3 regions of the Acinetobacter sp. ESL0695 genome follow, and region 2 is predicted to be linked to each of the others. Evidence: predicted binding sites of a transcription regulator. Region 2 holds the regulator's gene; each other region holds the start of a gene.
The links. Region 2 encodes PhoB, which activates phosphate uptake and scavenging genes when phosphate is short. Its sites were predicted from a motif close to TGTCATNAANCTGTCATAA; they were not measured.
Positions count from the first base shown of each region.

Region 1 (3,295 bases), 660 kb from region 2:
TGTAAATGGCTCTATGACAGCAGGAACATTTACTAGTCAGGTCATGGGTCTTACCGACAAAAGTAAATTTGAGCAAGAAAATGACAAAGATCTCGTAAATAGCTGATCAATTGAAGTATATTAAAAGAGCATATGCTAAAGCATGTGCTCTTTTTTTTGAGGAAATAATAATGAAGATGTACCAAGTTGATGCATTCACAACACAATTATTTAAAGGAAATCCTGCTGCAGTTATTATTTTAGAAGACTGGTTAGATGAAGCGCTAATGCAACATATTGCATTAGAAAATAATCTTTCTGAAACTGCCTTTGTAAAGAAAAATACACTCAATAATTATGATATTCGTTGGTTTACACCAACAGATGAAGTGCCATTTTGTGGGCATGCAACGCTAGCGAGTGCGTTTATTTTATTTCAGCAGATTGAAGGCTTGGAATATATTGAATTTGAAACACAGCAATTGGGTACATTTTATATTCGACAAAAAAATGAAAAGATTGTCATGAATTTCCCAATATTAAAAGCATATCCTCTTTTAGATTATCCTAAAACATTGGAAAGTGCCTTTAATATTCCATTTAAAGCGGTTTATTTAAATGATCAGGCTTATGTCGTTGAATATGAAAACGCACAACAGGTTTTAGATGTACAACCTGATTTTTTTAAGCTGAAAGAAGTGAGTATTGATTCAAAAAGAATCTATGGCAAAACCCGAGATATTGTGATTACTGCGCCAGGAAAAGATCACTACGATTGTATTAGTCGTTATTTTGCCCCTGCTATTGGTGTAAATGAGGATCCTGTAACAGGCTCTATTCATACAGCAGTGATTCCACTTTGGTCAGAAAGACTAGAGAAGGATCTGATTACGGCTTATCAGGCTTCTTCAAGAGGTGGTTGGTTATACGGTGAAATATTACCGAATGATCGTATAGAAATTTCAGGCCAAGCTAAACTCTATATGGTTGCAGATATTCATATATAACAAAAAGGTAAAATTCTAATGGAAGATGTGGTGTTGCCAGTTGCTCAGAAAGGTGAAGAAGTTTTAAATTTAGTCGCTACGAAAGTCAGTCCAAGAGAATTTGGCTCTTTATGGCTACATCAGCTTTCTCAAGCGATGCAAACGACGATGAAATATCATCATGGTGTAGGCATTGCAGCACCACAAGTTTATGTTTCTAAAAGAATTATTATTGTTGCATCTCGTCCTAATCCACGATACCCAGATGCCCCAGATATGCCTGAGATTGTCATGGTCAACCCAGAAATTTTAACGGCATCTAGTGAAAAATGTTTGGGTGAAGAAGGCTGTTTGAGTGTAAAAGGTGAGCGAGGACGAGTGCTGCGTGCACAAAAAATTGTTGTAGAGTACTACACAGTGATGGGAGAGCGAATTCAGCAAACGTTTTTTGGTTTTCCTGCCAGAATTGTTCAACATGAAATAGACCATTTAAACGGAATCCTATTTGTGAGTTATTTATAGTTTTTTAATGATTCTGAAATATTTCTCATGCAAATTAAGCGATATGTTTTAAATAAGTGGAATGAATTGGTCTAGCTAAAATATTTTATTTAAATAAATGAATGTTAAATTTTAAAGCTGTACTTATTGTAGTGCACTTTTTGCTCTAAAAAGAAGCAAAAGGTGGGCTTTTTTTCGCATAATAAATGTTGTGTCATATAACTGTCATAATTAAATTAAACAATATGGACACCTAAAAGTATCATCATAGATGGCAGCATGAAAATGAATACATCTTCTAAACAAGAGCCAATACCTCCTGGTGCCGTAGAAGGTAAAAATGTAAATGTTCCTACACCGAAATTTTTTATGCCGGTGTTTCTTACAATTATTATTTCTACACTTGTTTATATTGGATTGCAGCTAAATGCTGATCTTGCGAATGTTCCACCTTTAAGCCTTTATTCAGTAATTTTGCTTTCTACAGCACTATTCATTGCTTTAGGTTTTGAATTTGTGAATGGTTTCCATGACACAGCAAATGCAGTTGCAACGGTTATTTATACCAATGCACTTCCAGCACCTATTGCAGTCATGTGGGCAGGTTTTTGTAATTTTCTCGGTGTACTGCTAGCAAGTGGTGCTGTTGCATACGGCATTATTGCATTATTACCTGTAGAAATGATTATGAATGTAGGAAGCAGTGCAGGTTTTGCAATGGTATTTGCATTACTCATTGCAGCCATTCTATGGAACTTAGGCACATGGTTCTTTGGTATTCCTGCTTCAAGTTCACATACTATGATTGGTTCTATTTTAGGTATTGGTATTATGAACCATATCTTAAATACTGCTGCTGAAGCGGGAACTAGTGGTATTGATATGGAGCAAGTCATTAAAGTTGGTAAAGCATTACTGTTTTCCCCACTTATTGGTTTTGCATTTGCTGCCGTTGTATTCTTATTGGTGAAATTTTTATTTAGAAAGCAACTCGAGCTCTTTAAAGCACCTGAAGGAAATAAACCACCGCCATTGGTGATTCGTGCCTTGCTTATTTTTACATGTACAGGTGTAAGCTTTGCACATGGTTCGAATGATGGTCAAAAAGGAATGGGGCTAATTATGCTTATTCTGATTGGTCTTGTTCCTTTAGCATATTCACTTAACAAGAATATAGACAGTAATCAATTACAGTCTTTCAAAGGTTTGTCCGAAGAAGCAGCTGTAGTAATTTCTGCAGAAAATACACAAAAATATAATCGTGTAGAAGCTAAAGAGATTTTAACGCGTTACATTCAAGAGAAGAAAGTAACCCCAGAAGTACTTCCTGCATTAGCTAGTATGACATATGGTTTAAGCCAAGAATTGGCACCGTATTCTTCTTTGAAAAATATTCCTGAACAAAGTGTTAGTGATATTCGAAATGAAATGTATTTAAGTACAGCGACATTTAAAGCATTAGGTAAGCAAAAAGCATTACCGACTTGGAATGAAGCTGAACAAAAAACGATTAAATCTTATCAAAAAGGTTTAGATGGTTTCTTACAATATATTCCAAACTGGGTGAAAGTTGCTGTTGCATTGGCACTAGGCCTAGGTACTATGGTTGGTTGGAAGCGTATTGTTGTGACTGTAGGCGAACGAATTGGTAAAGATCATATGACGTATGGTCAAGGCTTATCTGCCGAGCTTGTTGCAATGACAACCATTGCTGCAGCCGATGGACTTGGAATGCCAGTATCAACTACACATGTTTTAAATAGTGCAGTGGCAGGGACAATGGTTGCCAATAAGTCTGGGTTACAGTGGTCAACAATTAAAAGTATTAT
Region 1 is NZ_CP113932.1:771,545-774,839, forward strand. Features, by position in the region: gene OZX61_RS03650 (L-cystine transporter) at 1-106, shown strand, start outside; gene OZX61_RS03655 (PhzF family phenazine biosynthesis protein) at 171-986, shown strand; gene def (peptide deformylase) at 1,005-1,487, shown strand; gene OZX61_RS03665 (inorganic phosphate transporter) at 1,752-3,295, shown strand, end outside.
Region 1: the regulator PhoB is predicted to act here: its motif matches at 1,679-1,697, upstream of OZX61_RS03665 (inorganic phosphate transporter).

Region 2 (3,295 bases):
CATTTAATGACGCTTTTTATCACAGATCCCAACGTTGTTGCTTTAGGCCAAAAACTTCTTTTTACTATTTTATGGGCTATCTTATTTTTAGGAACCAATGCAGTGTTTGCATCAATTATGCGTGCATCAGGTACAGTTACACCACCTATGCTTATTAATATTGCAACCATCTTTATTATAGAGGTACCGTGTGCATATCTGTTCAGCCACTTTTGGGGGTTACAGGGCATTTGGTTTGCGTATGCACTTTCTTTTGTCAGTCTAAGTATTTTTCAGTTTTCTTATTATCAGTTTGTTTGGAAGAAAAAAGCCATTCGTAAATTGGTTTAGCTGAGTAGAAGGTATACTTTTAAAGGTATACCTCTTAAGACTTTAAAACCGAATGGCGTCAATTACTTCTTGTAAATATTGTGCATCAATTTCATCAAATGTATTTAACGCACTACTGTCTATATCTAATACACCCAAGCATGTTCCATTTCTTAAAATTGGTAAAACAATTTCAGATTTTGAATGTGAACTACATGCAATATGCCCCGGGTAAGCATCTACATCTGGAACAATAAGTACTTTTGACTGTTCCCATGCATCTCCACAAACACCACGACCTTTTGCAATACGTGTGCACGCAATAGGTCCTTGGAATGGTGCAAGAACCAATTCATTGTCTTTTACTAAGTAAAAACCGACCCAAAACCAGTTAAATTGCTCTTTTAGTGCAGCAACAATATTTGCTAAATTTGCCACTAAATCTGTTTCATCGGCAATAATTGCTAAAATTTGAGGAATAATATCTTTATATTGCTCTATTTTACTTCCTTCAGTGATCTTTAAATCTTCAGCCATACCAATACCGTAATATAAAATGAATATATAATGCAGTTTAACCATTTATAAAAATATAGAAAATTGGTTTTTAAAATACAAAAAAATAAAGAAATAAAAGATAAATTAAATATTTTTTATAAAAAAATAATAAAATCAAAAACTTAAATTAATAATTTCAATTTGTCTCTAGTTTTGTCAAAAAAATGTCATTTAATATTCATTAAGGTCGTATGATTTTGTCATAAAAAAACATTAAAATGTTACATCCTTACCACTCTTGCAATAATACTGTCACAATAAATCTTTGTAATACTCACCTATAAGGTTTAATGAAATTGTTCATATAGGATATTGCGTAGTGAAAGAGGATTATATTTTAATTGTCGACGATGAATTGCCAATTCGTGAAATGATTCATACATCATTAGATATGGCAGGTTATCAATGTCTACAAGCAGAAGATGCCAAGCAAGCACATCAAATGATTGTAGATCGTCGTCCATCTTTGGTACTACTTGACTGGATGTTACCGGGTGGATTAAGTGGTGTAGATCTATGCTATCGTCTAAAACGAGATGAGACTTTGGCTGAAATTCCTGTCATTATGCTGACAGCACGTGGTGAAGAAGACCATAAAGTACAAGGGCTAGATGCTGGTGCAGATGATTACATGACGAAGCCATTTTCAACACGTGAACTTATTTCTCGCATTAAAGCTGTTTTACGTCGCTCAAGTGCATTAAGTGGTGAAAAATCTATCGATGCCAATGGATTAATTCTTGATCCTGTAAGTCAACGCGTGAGCTTTAATGACAATATCTTAGATATGGGCCCAACAGAATATCGTTTGCTTGCATTTTTTATGACACATGCAGAACGTGCTTATACACGCGCTCAGCTTCTAGACCATGTTTGGGGTGGAAGTGTCTATATTGAAGACCGTACTATTGACGTGCACATTCGCCGTTTACGTAAAATTTTAGAACCATTTGGTGCCGATAAATTTGTTCAAACTGTTCGTGGAACAGGTTATCGTTTTTCAACACGCACCGATGCTTAATCTTTAAGACCATTGCCTTATGTATGAACCCTACCCAACACCTGAATTAAGTCACGAACATAAGAAATATCGTTATAGCAGTTTATGGGAGTCTGCTAAACAAGATTTCAAAGTATTGATCTTTTTACTTCTGATCGCGGGGCTTATTGGTTTAGGTAGCGGACACTTTTGGTTATGTATTGCAATTGGCTTTAGTGTATTTACAGCATTACAAGTCCGCGCGCTCTACTTAGTCAATGAGTGGATTTCAAGTCGTCCTTATGATGCGCCTCCAAATATTAATGGTATTTGGGGGGCATTGCTTTTTAATATTTATCGAACACAACGTCAAGAACGTGTTGTACAGGCGGAAATGGTAAGCCTAATTGACCGTGCTCAAGCCTCTTTATTTGCATTAACTGAAGCGGTAGTGATTACCGACGAACTTCATCAAATTGAATGGTGTAACCCTGCGGCAGAACGTATTTTAGGAATTAAAGCCAGTGATCATGGCAATAATATTTTAGGCATTTTAAGACGACCTGCATTTGTTGAATATTTCCAAGATATGGAACAGCATCCAGATGGCATTAAAATCGAATCTTCACTGTATGAAGGCCACTATGTACAAATTAAGCTGACACGTTTTGGCGTAGAAAGTCGCCTATTGGTTGCTTATGACGTTACGCGCATTCATAACTTAGAGCAAATGCGTAAAGATTTTGTCGACAATATTTCACATGAATTGCGTACACCACTGACGGTACTCAGTGGTTATTTAGAAACCTTCCAAGAACAAGATGATTTTAACCCAAGATGGCGACGTGCTTTTGATCAAATGCAATCACAAACGCGACGCATGAATGCTTTAGTCAACGATCTACTTTTACTCTCTCGTCTCGAAAGTGAGAAAAAAATTATTAAAAATCAAATTGTCGATATGCCAAGTCTAATGACACAGCTTTTTGATGATGCACAGGCTTACAATACAGAATACAGACACATCCTGCACTTAGAAATAGATAGTCATTGCGACTTAATTGGCTCAGATATGGAACTGGCAAGTGCATTTGGTAACCTAATTACTAATGCCATTAAGTACACGCCTAAAGGCAATGGTCATATTACGATTGGTTGGCATGATGACCAAGAACATGGATATTTCACAGTACAAGACAATGGGATTGGTATTGATCTTAAACACCTACCACGTCTGACAGAACGCTTCTATCGTGTAGATAGTGCAAGAAGTCGTCAAACAGGTGGAACAGGCCTCGGATTAGCTATCGTCAAACACGTACTCATGCAACATGGTGCGTACTTAGAAATTGAATCTATTCCAAATGAAGGTTCTTGCTTTAAAGCTATTTTTCCGAAAGAATGTCTCTACCAAAGCGAAAATTAATTTAGAATTTTTACCATGAATGT
Region 2 is NZ_CP113932.1:114,439-117,733, reverse strand. Features, by position in the region: gene OZX61_RS00600 (MATE family efflux transporter) at 1-330, shown strand, start outside; gene OZX61_RS00595 (GAF domain-containing protein) at 373-846, opposite strand; gene phoB (phosphate regulon transcriptional regulator PhoB) at 1,187-1,888, shown strand; gene phoR (phosphate regulon sensor histidine kinase PhoR) at 1,908-3,272, shown strand; gene OZX61_RS00580 (hypothetical protein) at 3,288-3,295, shown strand, end outside.

Region 3 (3,295 bases), 130 kb from region 2:
TGACCAATGTACCGTAAATAGGGACAAGAGCGCCAAATTGCTTACTCACAGGATCCCATGCGCTGTTCCATACAAATGAGGTGCCAAATGTTTGAAATGCTTCTTTACCTCCCCAAATCATTGAGAAAGAAGCAGCAAGCATAATCAGAAGAACAAAAAGAGCACAGCTTTTGACGGTATAGTGAAAAAGTTTATCGTTGCGTTGATCTTTTAGATCTGTATTACTATTTTGTTTCATCATCGAAGAGCTTCATTTTTAAAAGAAATAAATCCAACAAATCAATTTGCTGGATTTAGGGAGATAACTTGCATGAATTACTTGATGTTCTTCGACCAATAGCCCTCGATTTCCTTCACTAAGTTGTTTGGTAAAGGAATATAATCAAGTGCTTTTGCATCTGCTTGTCCATTCTCTAAAGACCATTTGAAAAAGTTCAATGCTTCACGGCTTTCATTCGCAGATTTTGGTACTTTATGCATAATTACAAATGTTGTTGCTGTAATTGGCCAAGAGTTTTCACCTGGTGCATTGGTAATAATATTGTAGAAATCTGGGTTTTGATTCCAGTTTGTACCTGCTGCTGCTGCTTGGAACGTATTGGTGCTTGGTTGAACAAATTTACCTGCTTTATTTTGTAAAGCGGTATAACTCATTTTGTTTTGTAAGGCATATGCAAGTTCTACATAGCCAATAGAGCCTTTAATTTGTTTAACGTATGCAGCGACACCTTCATTCCCTTTGCCGCCTACACCTGTTGGCCAAGAAATAGATGTACCTTCACCAGCTTTTGTTTTCCATGTTGGACTTACTTTTGAAAGGTAGTTCGCCCAGTTAAATGTTGTACCTGAACCATCAGAGCGATGAACAACAGAAACACGTTGGTTCGGCAGTTTTAATTTTGGATTAAGTTTTTGAATGGCAGGATCATCCCATTTGGTAATTTTTCCTAAGAAAATATCTGCCAATACAGGACCTGTAAGTTGTAAAGCACCAGGTGCAACACCTTCAATATTTACGACAGGTACAACACCGCCAACAATTACAGGGAACTGTTTTAGACCAGCAGTGTTTAATTCTTGAGGAGTCAGAGGCATATCTGAAGCACCAAATGTGACTGTACCCGCTTTAATTTGTGCGATCCCACCACCTGAACCAATAGACTGGTAATTTACTTTATTGCCTGTTTTTGTATTGTAGGCCGCAGACCATTTTGAAAGTACTGGATAAACAAAAGTTGATCCTGCACCTGTGATTTCAGCAGCATGCGCAACAGAAATTGAAAGTGCTAAAGGTGCCACTAGAGCCATTAATGATGACTTAAATAGTTTTGTTGTGCGATATGCCATGGATGAGATTCCCCAAGTTTTGATAACCTATATTTGCTAAAAATATAGATGCGTATTAGACGAAACTGACTATAAATTAAGAGACATTTATGACACTCATATGACGGAAATATTTTAGTTTTATTACTAAATAGTCTTTTAAAAACAATATCTTATATAATTATAAATCGTAAAAAAATATGAATAAATTAAGTTCTATTTAATATTGATTTGATTCATTTTTATAATGAGTTTATCTTGTTTATTTATAAGGTATAAATGAATAATAGTTTGGACTGAAAAAAATACTTACTTGTCTATTTATTCATAAAATATATTAATATAGTATTGTAGGTTACAGATAGTTATCATAATTATGAGTGAAAATTATACAAATATTCTGTGCATAAATTTATAGAAATATTTAACATTAACAAATTTAGATTTAATGAGGATTTCACTTTTATTAAAAAAAGATGAATTTGTCATGTTTTATATCATTCATATTTATTTTTTTGCAAAAAAGCATAAGCTAGATAGTAAATAGTATAGATTATGACTTAATTATATTTAGAAAATATAAATCAAGAATAACTATTATGTAATAATGTTATAACATAACGGTTTGTTTGAGTGTTGTTGTCGCATGAAGATTTTTTCTCTTGGGGTTGTTCCTTTATCTCTTTTATTTGTCAGTACAATTTCTAATGCACAAGAGCAAAGTGCAGTTGAAACGCTCTCTACCATAAAGGTTTCATCAAAAGACAATACACTTCCTTATTTAGGGAAAAAGTCATCTGTAGCAACGAAGTTTGATGTAGACCCTATGAAGTCTTCTCAGAAGGTTGATGTAGTAAGTCAAAATGTTTTAAAGGATATTAATGCTCAACGCATTAGTGATACTTTATCTGTAGTCAGTGGTGTCTCTGCATTAAATCCAATGGGTGGATTATGGGACAATTATTCAATTCGTGGTTTTAATACAGATCAAACCATTGGTGCATCTAGTCTACGAAACGGTATTCTTTCAAATCTAGGGCTTAGTGCTGCAAAAGATATGGTAAATATTGAGCAGGTCGAATTTCTTAAAGGGCCTGCTGCTGCAATGTATGGTGCAGGAGATCCAGGTGGTACATTAAATATTATTACTAAAAAACCTAAGTTTGAACCAGAGCATCATCTTGAACTCAGAGGTGGCTCGTATGACCAGTATCGTGCGGCAATAGACAGTACAAATGCACTTACAGATACAATTGCATATCGTTTGGGAGTGTCTTATGAAAACAACCACAGCTTCCGTGATGATGTAAAAAATAATCGATTATTTGTCGCACCACAGTTAACTTGGCAGCCTTCTGATCAAACACAAATTGATTATGATAGTGAATATTCTGTGACACGTAGTCTATTTGATCGTGGTGTACTTGCTAAAAACAAACAATTGGGTGTTATTCCAAATAGTCGCTTCTTAGGTGAAAAATCAGAAGGTCTGATGAACATGAAAGACTATTTACAGCAGGTACGTATAAAGCAAGTTTGGAATGATCAATGGACCAGTCAAATGGCATTGAATTATAAAGAGAATGACTGGAAAGGGTTCTCCTCAGAAGCATATCAATTGTTAAATAGTCAAGGAGATTTAAACCGAGAGCGCCGTTATCGCGATTATAAAACCACAAGCTATTTATTTAACCATGATTTGTTAGGTAAATTTAATGTTTGGGGGATTCCAAACCAAGTAGTTATTGGAACGACAGCAAGTTATTTAGACATTGTAAATAACTTACAGAGATATCGTGTAAAAGGTACAAACTCATTAGATATTATCAATATTTATAACCCTATTTACGGACATGCTTCACCAGCGGTTAAACCAGCATTTAGCCCAGTAGAAAAACAAACCAATGTGGGGCTTTCAGTAAGTGATATGATGGAATTTACAGATCAATGGTCTGTAACGCTAGGGGGA
Region 3 is NZ_CP113932.1:241,226-244,520, forward strand. Features, by position in the region: gene pstC (phosphate ABC transporter permease subunit PstC) at 1-238, opposite strand, end outside; gene pstS (phosphate ABC transporter substrate-binding protein PstS) at 316-1,347, opposite strand; gene OZX61_RS01125 (TonB-dependent receptor) at 1,973-3,295, shown strand, end outside.
Region 3: the regulator PhoB is predicted to act here: its motif matches at 1,435-1,453, upstream of pstS (phosphate ABC transporter substrate-binding protein PstS).